2 regions of the Streptomyces sp. NBC_01341 genome follow, and region 1 is predicted to be linked to the other one. Evidence: riboswitches for the same ligand, from Rfam matches in the RefSeq annotation. Region 1 holds a riboswitch; the other holds the start of a gene.
What was found. A riboswitch is a leader RNA that binds a small molecule or an ion and turns the genes downstream of it on or off. The one in region 1 is predicted to bind cyclic di-AMP.
Positions count from the first base shown of each region.

Region 2: linked by a shared signal. The riboswitch ahead of OG206_RS19535 (transglycosylase family protein) and the one ahead of OG206_RS04225 (M23 family metallopeptidase) in region 1 are both predicted to bind cyclic di-AMP.

Region 1 is NZ_CP108364.1:939,995-947,448, forward strand. It holds gene OG206_RS04210 (STM4012 family radical SAM protein) at 1-378, shown strand, start outside; gene OG206_RS04215 (STM4011 family radical SAM protein) at 387-1,328, shown strand; gene OG206_RS04220 (SGNH/GDSL hydrolase family protein) at 1,345-2,172, opposite strand; gene OG206_RS04225 (M23 family metallopeptidase) at 2,335-3,216, opposite strand; cyclic di-AMP (ydaO/yuaA leader) riboswitch at 3,221-3,380, opposite strand; gene OG206_RS04230 (tyrosine-protein phosphatase) at 3,792-4,616, shown strand; gene OG206_RS04235 (DUF6126 family protein) at 4,681-4,863, opposite strand; gene OG206_RS04240 (helix-turn-helix domain-containing protein) at 4,958-5,572, opposite strand; gene OG206_RS04245 (aspartate aminotransferase family protein) at 5,637-7,031, opposite strand; gene dxs (1-deoxy-D-xylulose-5-phosphate synthase) at 7,028-7,454, opposite strand, start outside.
Region 2 is NZ_CP108364.1:4,401,894-4,409,347, forward strand. It holds gene OG206_RS19510 (serine/threonine-protein kinase) at 1-121, shown strand, start outside; gene OG206_RS19515 (SurA N-terminal domain-containing protein) at 292-948, shown strand; gene OG206_RS19520 (nucleoside triphosphate pyrophosphohydrolase) at 1,034-2,020, shown strand; gene OG206_RS19525 (cytochrome P450 family protein) at 2,017-3,330, shown strand; gene OG206_RS19530 (transglycosylase family protein) at 3,436-4,389, shown strand; cyclic di-AMP (ydaO/yuaA leader) riboswitch at 4,679-4,850, shown strand; gene OG206_RS19535 (transglycosylase family protein) at 4,851-5,537, shown strand; gene eno (phosphopyruvate hydratase) at 5,865-7,151, shown strand; gene OG206_RS19545 (FtsB family cell division protein) at 7,246-7,454, shown strand, end outside.

The sequences.
Region 1 (7,454 bases):
TACTCCTTCGACTACGCCGTGGAGATGCGGGAGGTCAGGGGCATCATCGACGGCTTCACCGCCACGGCGGACTTCTCCCGGGCGGAGGTCGGCCGCTACGTCGACGAGGGCGAGGCACGCAGGCGGCATCTGCTGCAGTCGCTCCTCCAGGCCCGGGGCATGAGGACCGCCGAGTACCGCGACCGATTCGGTGCCGATCCGTACGCCGACTTCCGCGCCGAGCTGGAACTCTTCGCCACGCGCGGCTGGCTCGACGGCACCACGGACCCTGGCCTGCTGCGTCTCTCCCCCGAGGGGCTGGCCCACTCCGACGCGCTCGGGCCGGAGCTGTTCTCCCCGGAGGTACGGGCCGCGATGGCCGCGTACGAGGCGAAGTGAGCCGGCCGGTGGGCAAGGACCTGACCATCCTGTACCGGGGCCCGCTGGCCTCGTGCGACTACGACTGCCCGTACTGCCCGTTCGCCAAGCGTCGGGACAGCGGTGAGCGGCTGCGCGCGGACCGTGCGGCCCTGGAGCGCTTCACCGGCTGGGCCGCCGCGCAGTCGGGCGACCGGCTGTCGGTGCTGTTCACGCCGTGGGGCGAGGCGCTGGTCCGTTCCTGGTACCGGCGGGCACTCGTCGAGCTGTCCCGCCTGCCGCACATCGCGAGGGTCGCCGTCCAGACCAATCTGAGCGGCCGTACGGCGTGGCTGGCGGAGGCGGAGCGGGACAAGGTCGCTCTGTGGTGCACCTACCACCCGGGCCAGACGCCGTACGAGCGGTTCCTCGGCCGGTGCCGGGAGCTCACGGCACTGGGGGTGCGCCACAGCGTAGGGATCGTCGGTCTGCACGAGCACCTGGCCGAGGCCCGCCGGCTGCGCGCCGCGCTGCCTCCGGAGGTCTACCTCTGGGTCAACGCCGCCGAGGGGCACACCTATACGGACGAGGAGGCGGCCGACTGGACGGCACTGGACCCGCTGTTCCCGTACAGCAGGCACCCCCACCGCTCGGCGGGTCTGCCCTGCCGGACCGGTGAGTCGGTCGTCTCGGTGGACGGCGACGGGACGGTACGGCGCTGCCACTTCGTCCGCGCCGAGCTCGGCAACCTCTACGACGGCAGTTACCGTGACGCCCTCGGTCCGCGCGGCTGCCCGCTCGACGTGTGCGACTGTCACATCGGCTACGTGCACCTGGAGACGCTGCCGCTGTACGACGTCTTCGCGGGCGGCGTTCTGGAGCGGATACCCGCCCGCCCGGTGCGAATGCCCGCTCCGGACGGGCTCGCGTCCGCTCCGCTCGTGTCCGCGGATCCGGCCCGGCCGCTCCTGCCCTTCGTCAGCGGCCGCTGAGGATCCGGGCGGCCCGTCACAGTGGCAGCAGGTCCGGGCGTTTGGCCTCCACGTGGTCTCCGGAGGACTCACCGCGCAGCCGTCGTCCGATCCACGGGACGAGGTACTCCCGTGCCCAGTTGATGTTGTCGCGGCGCACTTCCAGGGTGCCCCTCTGTGCCTGCGGGGGCCACGCCTGGTCGGGGTCGGCCGGCACGTCGAGTCCGAGGACCTGGGCGGCGCGGAGCGCGACCCGGGTGTGTCCCTCGGGCGAGAGGTGCAGCCGGTCGTTGTCCCAGGCCCTCCGGTCCTGAACGGACCTCAGGGACCACAGGTCGAGAACAGGGCAGTCGTACCGGTCGGCGATGGACCGGACGTGTGCGGTGTAGGTGGCGATCTTGCCACGCAGGTGCCGGAGCACCGGGATGCCGCGGGTGTCGAAGCCGGTGGTCACCATGACGGTGCCGACGGCCTGGGTGAGGTCGGCCACCGCGCGCTCGAAGCGCTCGGCCACGTCGTCCGGGTTCGAGCCCGGGCGGAGGATGTCGTTGCCGCCCGCGCAGAAGCTGACCAGATCGGGGGCCAGCTGTTTCGCGCGGGGTACCTGTTCCTCGACTATCTGGTCGAGGAGTCGTCCGCGTACGGCGAGATTGGCGTACCGGAAGATTCCGTGCGGGTCGTCCACCGGGCCGGCCATCGCGTCGGGGACCGGGAGCTGGTCCGCGAGGAGGACGGCGAAACGGTCCGCCCAGCCGACGAGCCTCCCGTCCGGGCCGGGGTCGCCCACACCCTCGGTGAAACTGTCGCCAATCGCTGCGTACGACCCGATGATGACGTGTTGTTTGTTTCTCGAATCGTCTGCCACAAGGGCTTATCCTGCACCCTCGAATGTGACCTACGCGACCGCAATAGGGGGTTGACGGGTGGTGAGAAAGACCACCCGGTCAGGTTTTGGTAAAGCCGGAATAAGCGGAGGGGCGATGCGCCGCGGCGCATCGCCCCTCTCTCGACCTCTGGGTCAGGTCCCTCAGATGGAGACGCCGTGCGAACGCAGGTAGGCGATCGGGTCGACGTCCGAGCCGTAGCTCGGGCCGGTGCGGACCTCGAAGTGGAGGTGCGGGCCGGTGGAGTTCCCGGTGGTTCCGGAGAGACCGATCTGCTGGCCGCCGGTGACGGTCTGACCGGCCGAGACCTCGAGCGAGGACAGGTGCGCGTACTGGGAGTACATGCCGTCGCTGTGCTGGATGACGATCTCGTTGCCGTACGCCCCGCTCCACCCGGCGGAGACCACGGTGCCCGGGCCGATCGAGCGGACGCTGGTGCCCGAGGCGGCCTGGAAGTCGGAACCTGTGTGGTAGCCGCTGGCCCAGCTGGCGCCTGCCACGTGGTACTGGGTGGTGACCGTGGGGTTCTCGACCGGGGCCGCCCAGCCGGAGGCGGTGCTCTCCGACGCGGCGGCCTTCTCGGCGGCGGGCGCGGCCTTCGTGGCCGGCTTCGTCTCGGCCTGCGCGTGCGTGGCGGCCGTCGGCTTCCCGGCGGTGCCGGATGCCTTGGCGCCGAGGGTCAGCTTCATGCCCGGGACGATGAGGCCGGGGTTGTCGCCGATGACGTCGCGGTTGTCCTTGTACAGCTTCTGCCAGCCACCCTTGATCTTCTTGGCGGTGGCGATTTTCGCGAGGTTGTCGCCGGACACCACGGTGTAGGTCTTCGGGGAGTCCTTCGCTACGGCGGCGGGCGCGCTCCGGGTGACGGCAGCGGACTTCGCCGCGGGGGACGCCGGTTCCGCCGCGTGGGCACCGGTGGCGCCGATCAGCGGGAGGGCGAGTACGGCGCCGCCGGCCCCTGCGGCAAGGATGCCGCGGGAGAGCGGACCGGACTTCTTGCGACGGTGCTTGCCTGTTGCGGGCATGGGGAGTTCCTCTCCGGCGCCTGCGAGGTGAGCTGTCGGGTTCGGGCTGGAGATGCCCGGCCGCGTGGTGACGCGTCTTGACCCCGAGCCGTTCCGGATCGCTCCGGCCGGCGACTTACCTGGTTCCCCCGCTCCTGCCACACGTGAGTCGGTGCGGATTCCGGGCGGCGGCAGGATTCGGCGTTCCGTCCGGATTGACCGTGACCGTAGGCGAGCGAGGACGCGGGTAACAAGCCTCGGATTCCCGAGCGGAATCCCCGATTCAATTCCGTTACAGAATTACCGTCACACTCCGTGGATTACGGATCTTGGCTTTCCGTAAGGCGTCCGGAATACTCACAGGCGCCTTCACCACACACCGTCACGGATATGATCCCGCTCACCCGCGTCCCCCCACGTCCCGCACAAGTGGGGCATGTTCCATTAAATGCACCAATACGGACACCACGTGCCCACCCCTCCCCCGTCGGCCGATACGACAGGGACGCGACGCATGCGCGATGCAGCCATGTCGTATCGTCGCGAGCGTGCCCCGTCGGCGAGCGGCGCCGGCACCAGACCCTCCAGGAGCCCTTGTGACGCAGCTGCCAGAGGTCCCCCCGGCCGGCCCCGAGCCGACGGAGGTGGACCTGACCGGTGTCCGCAACTTCCGCGACGTCGGCGGGCTGCCGACGAGCGACGGCCGCACCGTGCGCTCCGGGCGCCTCTTCCGCAGCGGTCACCTGGCCCACGCCACCGAGGCCGACGCCGCGTTCCTCGCCGGACTGGGCCTGCACACGATCTTCGACTTCCGCAACGCCGCCGACCACAAACTCGACGGATACGACGTGGACCTGCCCGGCGTCAGGAATGTCAGCATTCCGCTCTCCGACCCCGCCGACGGCGCGGAGTTCTGGCGACTGGTCCGCGACGGGAACATCCAGCAGCTGCGCTCGATCCTGGCCGACGGCAAGGGCACTGAACGCATGGTCCTGTCCTACCGCTCGATCATCACGGACCGGACCGCCGAGCACAGCCGGGTCCTGCACGCACTCGCCGAGGACAGTGTTCCCGCGCTGATGCACTGCGCTGCGGGCAAGGACCGGGCGGGCCTGTCGGTCGCGGTCTCGCTGCTGGCGGTCGGCGTCGAGAAGGACGCGATCGAGGCCGACTACCTCAAGTCCAACGACGCCCACCGCCGCTACAAGGTCCGCCGCAGCGACACGTCACCGGTGGGCATGTCCGACGAGGTCATGGAACTGCTCAACCCGCTCTTCGGCGCACACCGCGAATATCTCGACGCGGCGTTCGCCGCGATCGAGGAGACCTGGGGCAGCACCGACCGCTATCTCCGCGAAGGGCTGAAGATCAGCCACGAGACGCGCGACAAGCTGCGCGTACGCCTCGTCGAGGGCGCCTGACGGCGGTGGCCGGGCCCGGCCCGGCACGAAGAGGAGCGGGCCGGGCCGGGCCCGGCGTCGGCGTTCAGCCCTTGCCCGCCACGGTGAAGAGGAGAAAGAGAAATGCCGCGACGACGTGCCCGGCCACCAGGTAGGCGATGAGCCGGATGACCACCCCGCGGGGCATCCGCTTCTCCTGCGTGTCCCCGTCGTCGTCCCCGCGCCGGGTGCGCGGGGTGAGCGGGTCGTAGTACTCAGAATCGGACATGACAGTCCTTCCTTGCGGCCCTTCGGGGCCGGGGCGACGGCACTCGGGCCGCCATGGGCAGTCCGGGCCGGAACGGAAACAGGGGTGCGCGGGATCAGAGCCGGACGGCGGGGCCCAGGCACAGCTCGGCGGCCGGGCTCTGGAGCAGCGTGTGGACGAACAGCAGCCGGGCCCCGCCACGCCCGAGGGCTGCGATCCGGTGCGGGGTGAGGGAGTCGAAGTGCGCGCTGTCGCCAGGATCGAGGTCGTGCACGGTTTCCCCGAGGACGACCCCGAGGCGGCCGTCGAGGACGTACAGCCACTCCTCACCGGGGTGGACGCGCACGAGTTCGCTCTCGGTACCGTAGGGGACGTGGACGCGCAGCGCCTGCATGGCGCGTCCCGAGCCGCCCGCCTGCTGGTAGAGCCAGCCGCCGGACCCGTCGCCGGGAGCATCGCCGATCGGCCCGCCACGGACGATCGCGTCACGTTCGGGCGGCATCTCCCCCAGGAGCTCGGAGACGGTCGTACCGTAGATCCGGCCGAGACCGAGCAGCATCGGCAGCGACGGCTGCCTGCGGCCGGTCTCGAGCCGGGACAGGTGGGCCGGAGAGAGTCCGGCCCGCCCGGCAGCGCTCTCCAGGGTCAGACCGCGGTCGCGGCGTAGTTCGCGCAGGCGTGGCGCGACTCCCGGAAGGTCGTCGGCCACCCCTCCGTCAGGAGGATTCATACTCCCATTGGGCCAGGAACTTTCCCCTGAGGCAAATTATTTGCCTCAGGGGCAAAACACTGGCTCAACGGTTCGCGGCGGCCTGTTTCACCAGCGTCCTGCCGAAGTCCCACATCAGCCCGTTGCCACTGTGCGCGTCGTCCATGACCGCAGTGAACGCGGCCACGAAGCGTTCCACCTCGGGCTCCGCGATGACCAGGGGCGGAATCAGCTTGATCACCTCCAGGTGGTCGCCGGAGACCTGGGTGAGGATGCGGTGCTTCCGCAGCAGCGGCACCACCACCATCTGCGCGAACAGTCCCTTCCGGGCCGCCTGCAGCATCGTCCAGCGGCTGCGCAGCCTCAGGGACGACGGCCGCCCGAACTCGATCCCGACCATCAGCCCCCGCCCCCGCACCTCGTGCAGCAGCTCGTAGCGGCCGACCAGCGCGGCGAGCCGTTGGCGCAGCAGGTCGCCTGTGCGGCGGGCGTTCGCGACGGTCTCCTCCTGTTCCATCACGGAGAGGACGGCGAGCCCGGCCGCCATGGCCTGGGCGTTGGATCCGAAGCTGGCGGAGTGGACGAGGACACGGTCCATGGAGGAGTAGACACGCTTGAAGATCCAGTCCTTGCCGAGCGTCGCACCCACGGGGACGTACCCGCCGGAGAGCGCCTTGGCAACGCAGAGAAGGTCCGGCTCGACCCCCTCCTCGTGCTGGTACGCGTAGAAGTCCCCCGTCCTGCCGAGCCCGGTCTGCACCTCGTCCACGATGAGCAGGGCCTTGTGCCGGCGGAGCAGTTCCTGCGCCTCCCGGAGGAATCCGGGAGGCGCGGCGTGCACGCCCTTGCCCTGGATCGGCTCCACGATCAGCCCGGCCACGTCCCCGCGCTTCAGCTCGCGCCGCAGCGCGTCGAGGTCGCCCAGCGCGATGGCGGTGTCAGGCAGCAGGGGCGCGAAGCCGTCCCTGAACCCCTTCTCCCCGTTCACCGAGAGCGACCCCGTCGTCAGCCCGTGGAAGGCGTGGCCGCAGTAGAGGATCCGTGGCCTGCCGGTGGCGTACCTGGCGAACTTCAGCGCGGTCTCGACCGCCTCCGTGCCGCTGTTGCCGAAGAAGACCCGGTCCAGGTGCGGACTGTGCACCAGCAGTCTCTCGGCGAGCAGTCCGGGCAGCGGCTGGCAGTCGAACCGGGTGAGGTCCGCGAGCGAGGCGTCCAGGACGTCGTGCAGCGCCTTGCGGACGACGGGGTGGTGCCGGCCCAGCCCCATGACCCCGAACCCGGCGAGCATGTCCAGGTAGTCATTGCCCTCGGCGTCCCAGAAGTACGCACCCTCGGCGCGCTCGTAGACCTTGTCGAAGCCGATGGTGCGCAGCATCCGCGGCAGCTGGTGGTTGAGGTGGCGGGTGTGCAGCTCGTAGCGTTCGGCTCCTCGTTCGGCGAGGAGCCGCGCCAGATCGAAGTCCGGCCGTTCGTCCGTCATGCCCCGAGCTCCTTCGGTGTGCCGCGCTCCCCTGCTGCGCCGCGGCGCTCCAGCACCGCGCCGATGCGTCCCGCGATCTCCACGGGGGTCAGCCCGATGTCCGCCAGCACCTCGTCGCGTCCGGCGTGCTCGAGGAACTGCTCGGGAATGCCGAACGTCCGCAGGGGTACGTCGACGGAGGCGTCCCGGAGCGCCTGCCCGACCGCCCAGCCGACACCCCCCGAACGGCTGTTGTCCTCGACCACCGCCACGAGCGCGTGCCGCGCGGCGAGGGCGGGCAGCTGGGCGTCGACCGGCTTGACCCAGCGGGGGTCGATCACGGTGCAGCGGACTCCGGACCCGGCGAGCAGGTCCGCCGCCTCCAGGCAGACCGGAGCGAGCGCCCCGACGGCCACGAGCAGGACCTGGGGTTCCGGCTCCTGG
Region 2 (7,454 bases), 3.5 Mb from region 1:
CCGTGCCCAGCTGCAGGCTCTCCTGTACGACACGGAGCGTGCCTACGGCCCGCACCACCCGCTGCCCACGGAGCTCCGCCGGCAACTCACCCACCATCAGGACGTACGCGGGTCGTTCTGAGACGCACGGCCTTCCGAAGGGGCGATCCGGGCGGGTTTTCGTTCTGGACCCCACACTGACCGGTCCGGAAATCGTTGGTCGAAGCAGTGGCCCGAATCACGTCCACTGCCTAACATCGATCACCGCAAGGCTTTGTGCACTGATGCACAAACTCTCCCCGGGAGGCTCCTTTGCACCGCCGCCGTCGTACCGCGCTCGTCCTTTCCGCCGCCACGCTCCTCGCGGGACCGCTTCTGACCGCCTGCGGCAGCGAGGCCCATCCGGGTGCCGCTGCCGTCGTGGGCGGCGACCGGATCGACGTGGCGACCGTCCAGGCACAGGCGGCCGACGTACGCACGGCGCAGCAGAGCGCCGGGCAGTCCGGGGAACTGGTCAAGAAGACGGGGCAGTTGAACCGGGCCAAGCTGCACGGTCTCATCTTCGGGCGGGTCCTGGACCGGGCCGCGAAGGACGCCGGGGTCACCGTCAGCCGCAAGGAGATCCAGCAGATCCACGCGGCGGCGGCAGCGCAGTCCGGCGGGGACAAGGGCCTGCGTACGGTGATGCTGGAGCAGCGCTGGGTCGCCCCCGGCCAGATCGAGGACGACCTGCGCAAGGAGGTCCAGCTCCCGAAGCTGGCCCGCGCGCTCGGCGCCGATCTGCAGACGCCGGCCGGCCAGCAGGCCGTGAGCGAGGCGCTCACCGAGGCGTCGAAGGCACTGCACATCGACGTCAACCCGCGCTACGGCAGCTGGGACGACAAAAAGGTCCAACTCAGCACGTACAAGACCGCGTGGATCAAGCAGGTCACCACCTTCCAGGGCCAGGAGCCCGAGGCAGGCGCCTGACGCCGAGGACGTCTCCTCCTGGTCAGGCAGGTCTCGCGCCTGATCCGGACGGAGGGTGGCTCCCGGCCGGGGGTAGGTTCGACGGGTGAACGCTGAAGACCCCGGCCGTATCGTCCTGCTCACCGCCAGCCACCGGGTCGCCCCCGGTCTGCTGTCCTGGCCCGCCTGGCAGACGCTGCGCGCTGCCGACAAGGTGCTGTGCCCCGAGCGGGACCACCCGCAGCTGCCGTACCTGCGGGAGGCGGGAGTCGCGGCCGAGCACGCCTCGCCGTCGGCCGGGGAACTGGTGGACGACTGCGCGGGCGGCCGGACCGTCGTGGTGATGGTCGGCGGCGAGGGTGATCAGGCGCTCACCGACGGACTGGCCCGGCTGGGCGGGTCCGGCCGGGTGCAGATGCCGGACCTGGAGCTGCTGCCCGGTTCGTACGACCTGCCCGGCGCCCGGCTCCTGGACCTGGTCCAGGTGATGGACCGGATCCGGCTCGAATGCCCGTGGACCTCGCAGAAGACCCACGGGGGCCTGGCGAAGTACGCCATCGAGGAGGCGTACGAGCTGGTCGAGGCCATCGAGGACGGCGACCGCGAGGAGCTGCGCGAGGAGCTCGGCGACGTACTGCTCCAGGTCGTCTTCCACGCGCGCATCGCCGAGGAGGACCCGGAGGAGCCCTTCGGTATCGACGACGTCGCGGCGACGATCGTCGAGAAGCTGATCCACCGCCATCCGCACGTGTTCGGCGACGAGACCGCCGAGACCCCGGAGGACGTCCACGCGCACTGGCTGCGTACGAAGGCGATCGAGAAGCAGCGTGCCTCGGTCACCGACGGAGTGCCGCTCGGCCAGCCCGGTCTGGCGCTCGCCGCCAAACTCGGAAGCAGGGTCCGTGCGGCGGGTCTCGGAACCGCGGTCCCCGAGGGCGACGGGATCGGTTACCAGCTGCTCGCCCTCGCCGTGCGGGCCGAACAGGACGGCGTCGACCCGGAGGCCGCCCTGCGCGCCGCCGCGCGCGCCTACCGTGACGCCATCAGGGCAGCCGAAGGGCTCGACGGCGCGACGGACGGCCTCCAGCAGTGAACGACGGCCCCGCAACCCCCTCCTCCTCCGCAACCCCCTCCGGACCCGCGGCCGGACCCGAACTCTTCACCTGGGAGTTCGCCACCGACCCCTACCCCGCCTACGCCTGGCTGCGCGAGAACAGCCCGGTGCACCGCACGGCGCTGCCCAGTGGGGTGGAGGCATGGCTGGTCACCCGGTACGCGGATGCCAGACAGGCACTCGCGGACACCCGGCTCTCCAAGAACCCGGCCCACCACGCCGGGCCGGCGAACGCCAAGGGGAAGACGGGCATCCCGGGTGAGCGCAAGGCTGAGCTGATGACGCATCTGCTGAACATCGATCCGCCGGACCACACCCGGCTGCGCCGGCTCGTGTCCAAGGCGTTCACCCCGCGCCGGGTCGCCGAGTTCGCGCCGCGGGTGCAGGAACTGACGGACAGCCTCATCGATTCGTTCATCGAGGAGGGGAAGGCGGACCTCATCCACGACTTCGCCTTCCCGCTGCCCATCTACGCGATCTGCGACCTGCTGGGGGTGCCTCGGGAGGACCAGGACGACTTCCGGGACTGGGCGGGGATGATGATCCGCCACGGCGGCGGCCCGCGGGGCGGGGTGGCCAGGTCGGTCAAGAAGATGCGCGGTTACCTCGCCGAACTCATCCACCGCAAACGGGAGAATCCCGGCGACGATCTCATCTCCGGCCTGATCAGGGCCAGTGACCACGGTGAGCACCTCACCGAGAACGAGGCCGCGGCGATGGCCTTCATCCTGCTGTTCGCCGGCTTCGAGACGACCGTCAACCTGATCGGCAACGGGCTCTACGCGCTGCTGCGCAACCCCTCGCAGCGCGAGCGCCTGGAGCGCTCGCTGGCGGCGGGAGAGACCGAGCTGCTCGCCACGGGCATCGAGGAGCTGCTGCGCTACGACGGGCCGGTGGAGCTCGCCACATGGCGCTACGCCACCGAACCCGTGACGCTGGGAGGGCAGGTCATCGGGGCGGGGGACCCCGTCCTCGTGGTGCTCGCGGCGGCCGACCGCGACCCCGAGCGATTCCAGCATGCGGACACCCTGGATCTCGCTCGGAGTGACAACCAGCACCTCGGTTACGGTCACGGCATCCACTACTGTCTGGGGGCGCCGCTGGCCCGCCTGGAAGGGCAGGTCGCCCTGGCGACCCTGTTGAAACGGCTCCCTGACCTGCGGCTTGCCGTCGATCATGCCGATGTGCGGTGGCGCGGAGGCCTCATCATGCGTGGACTGCGCACGCTTCCCGTGGAGTTCGGTCCCGGCCATACACCGGCGGAAGGTGACATTCTGTCAACTCTGTGACTTTCACGTGATCTCCGCTGCATCGACTTGTGACACACGTTCGAGTAGAGCTAGGTTCACCGTTCGACTCACCCGTCACATGTCAGTCACACGGAAGGCAATCCCATGGGCTCCGCGAACGGCAGACACCGTCGCCCTCGTCAGGCACCCGCCATCGTCGTCGCCGCAGGCGTCACAGGATCGGCGATTGCCATCCCGCTCCTCGGTGCCGGTGGCGCGCAGGCCGCAGACGCCTCGACGTGGGACCGCGTCGCCGAGTGCGAGAGCGGCGGCATATGGAGCGCCGACCTCGGCAACGGCTACTACGGGGGACTGCAGTTCTCCGAGGCCACCTGGTCCGCTTACGGCGGCACGGCGTACGCGTCCCGCGCCGACCTCGCGAGCCGCTCGCAGCAGATCGCCATCGCCGAGAAGGTCCTGGACGACAAGGGTCCCCAGGCGTGGCCCAGCTGTGCGGTGATCTCCGGGCTGGCGCTCGACGGGGCGCTGCCGGGTATCGACCCGGGCGACGAGCCGTCCGCCGAGCCGACGGACACCGCGACCCCGTCCGCGACCCCCTCCGCGGAGGAGTCGGACGACGCGGGCGCGAAGGGCAAGGCGGGCAAGGGCGCGTCCGACGCCAAGGCCGACAAGGGAAACAAGGCGGACAAGTCCGGCACTGCGCCTTCCGCCACGCCGTCCCCCGAGGCGTCCGAGACGTCAGGAGCCTCGAAGGGTGACGGGGTGAAGGCCGGGAAGCATCGCGGCACGCCCGCTCCCGAGGCGGGCACCGGGTCCGGAGCGGTCGAGGGGCGCGAATCGGGCAGGCACGCCTCGCGGGGCGCGTCCGAAGGGCGTCAGGGTGCGGAGGGGACCTACACCGTCCAGGAGGGCGACAACCTCTGGGCGATCGCCGACACGGAGGAACTCCCCGGTGGCTGGCCCGCGCTCTACGAGGCCAACAAGGACGAGCTCGGCTCCGACCCCGACCTGATCCTTCCCGGCCAGAGTCTGGACCTCGGTCTCGGCCTCGGCGCGGACGCGAGCGGGACGCAGGCGGAGACCCCGGCCGCCAACTGATCAAAAGCGCGAAAACACCCCGAAATCAGGGGTAGTTCAGAGGCCTATGTCCACTTATGTGTAAGTGAGACATGGGTCTCTTTGCTTCAACTGGCGTGTCATGTACGCCCGGTCTGTCCATATCCGCTCCGACCTGCGCGAACGGCCACCCTCGCTGCTCGGTAAGGCGCTGATTGACCGTTATGCCCATTTTTGAATGTAGGGGTTGTGTGTGTTTACGGTCGGAGCCGCTCGCACCGCGGGCACCTTCGACCGTCACGCCGAATCCTGCCGTCGGTCGGGGGGAACGACGCGTAAAGCGCCGTAGGCAGGAGCGGGGGACCCAGGTAAGTGCCGGAACCCGGCCGTCGGAAGACGGCTGAGGACCGGCTGGGGGTGAAGTCGTCCGCGAGTGCGGTCGGCCGGGCAACTCACAGGCCCGAACCCGACAGCTCACCTCGTAGGCGTCGGTGAGGAGAACCATGCTGCTTTCCAGCAAGGGCAAGCACCGCAGCCCGTCCAAGGCCGTCCGCATCGCCACCCTGGCGGGCGTCACCGGCGCGGCCATCGCCGTCCCCCTGATGGGCGCGACCGGTGCTTCCGCTGCCTCCGTCGACACCTGGGACGCCGTCGCCCAGTGCGAGTCCGGTGGCAACTGGTCCATCAACACCGGCAACGGCTACTACGGCGGCCTGCAGTTCTCGGCCTCCAGCTGGGCGGCCGCCGGTGGCACGCAGTACGCGGCCCGCGCCGACCTGGCCACCAAGGGGCAGCAGATCGCCGTCGCCGAGAAGCTCCTCGACCTGCAGGGCCCGGGCGCCTGGGCCTGCGCCGGTGCCGGCGGCCTGACCAACGACGGTGTGGACCCGGGTGTGGACACCGGCGCCGCGCCGAAGGCCGAGACGAAGGCGCAGCCGGAGCGCACGGCCGAGCAGCCCGCTTCGCGCAGCGAGAAGCGCACGGCTCCCAAGGAGACCGTCACCACCCCGACCGGCCAGAAGGTCGAGAAGGGCGACGGCGAGTACAAGGTGAAGGCCGGCGACACCCTCAGCAAGATCGCCGAGGCGAAGAAGGTCAAGGGTGGCTGGCAGAAGCTGTTCAAGCTGAACGACGACATCGTCGACAAGGCCGACCTGATCTTCCCGGGCCAGCAGCTCCACCTGAAGTAGTCGCGAGCGGTACGGGGCCCTCCTCCGCCCCGACGGCCCGGCCCGGCGCGCCCACCCCCCTGTGCGCCGGGCCGGGGTCGTGCCCGGGGGTTCCAGGGGGCTCCACGGTGAGGCCCGTGAGGGGCTCCTGTGGGGGCAAGCGTTCAAGTGTTGTAGTTACTGGCCAGTAAATATCTGGAGCTTTGCCCGTAATGAAGGCCCTTGGGTCCTTTTTCGTCCCAGGGGACGGGCGGACGGCCGACGGAGCGGGCCGAGCCGGTTAGGCTCGTGGCGCAAGGCCACAGTGACCCTGCACATCCAGTGTCATATCCCAGAAGGAGATGCCTCGTGCCGTCCATCGACGTCGTCGTAGCCAGGGAAATCCTCGACTCCCGGGGCAACCCCACGGTCGAGGTCGAGGTTGGCCTCGACGACGGCAGCACGGGACGTGCTGCTGTTCCGTCCGGCGCCTCCACCGGTGCGTTCGAGGCCATTGAGCTTCGCGACGGCGACCCCAACCGCTACCAGGGCAAGGGCGTCGAGAAGGCCGTCCTCGCCGTGATCGAGCAGATCGGCCCGGAGCTCGTCGGTTACGACGCCACCGAGCAGCGCCTCATCGACCAGGCGATGTTCGACCTGGACGCCACCGAGAACAAGGGCTCCCTCGGCGCCAACGCCATCCTCGGTGTCTCGCTGGCCGTGGCGCACGCCGCGTCCGAGGCCTCCGACCTCCCGCTGTTCCGCTACCTCGGCGGCCCGAACGCGCACCTGCTGCCCGTTCCGATGATGAACATCCTGAACGGCGGCTCCCACGCCGACTCCAACGTGGACATCCAGGAGTTCATGATCGCGCCGATCGGCGCCGAGTCCTTCTCCGAGGCCCTTCGCTGGGGCGCGGAGATCTACCACACGCTGAAGAAGGTCCTGAAGACCAAGGGCCTCTCCACCGGTCTCGGCGACGAGGGCGGCTTCGCCCCCAACCTCGAGTCCAACCGCGCCGCCCTCGACCTCATCCTCGAGGCCGTCAAGGAGGCCGGTTACGTCCCGGGCCGCGACATCGCGCTCGCGCTCGACGTCGCCGCGTCCGAGTTCTACAAGGACGGCGTCTACGAGTTCGAGGGCAAGTCCCGCTCGGCCGCCGAGATGACCGAGTACTACGAGGAGCTCGTCTCCGCGTACCCGCTGGTCTCCATCGAGGACCCGCTGTACGAGGACGACTGGGCCGGCTGGAAGGTCATCACCGACAAGCTGGGCTCCAAGGTGCAGATCGTCGGCGACGACCTGTTCGTGACCAACCCGGAGCGCCTCGCCCGCGGCATCGAGGAGGGCTCGGCCAACGCCCTGCTCGTCAAGGTCAACCAGATCGGTTCGCTGACCGAGACCCTGGACGCCGTCGAGCTCGCCCAGCGCAACGGTTTCAAGTGCATGATGTCCCACCGATCCGGTGAGACCGAGGACGTCACCATCGCCGACCTCGCGGTCGCGGTGAACTGCGGCCAGATCAAGACCGGCGCCCCGGCCCGCTCGGACCGTGTCGCCAAGTACAACCAGCTGCTGCGCATCGAGGAGATCCTCGACGACGCCGCGGTGTACGCGGGCCGTTCGGCGTTCCCGCGGTTCCGCTTCGAGAGCTGACGGCCCGAGTCCGGAGCACCAGCCTCCGTCCGTCCCCGCATCCGGTCCCGTACCGTGTGCGGGGACGTACGTGCGTAACGGGGAGGCGTGAGACATGGCCGGGAAGGACCGCGACCGGTTCTCCACCGCGACCAGGCTGCGACTGCTCGGTGAGCAGACGGCGGCCCGCGTCTACCGGTCCCAGAACCGCCGCCAGGCCCGCCGCTCCAGGCTCACCGGGCGGGCGGCGTTCCTGGCGCTGATCGTCTGCTCCTTGGTGGTTGCCCTGGCGTACCCCATGCGGCAGTACATCTCCCAGCGCGA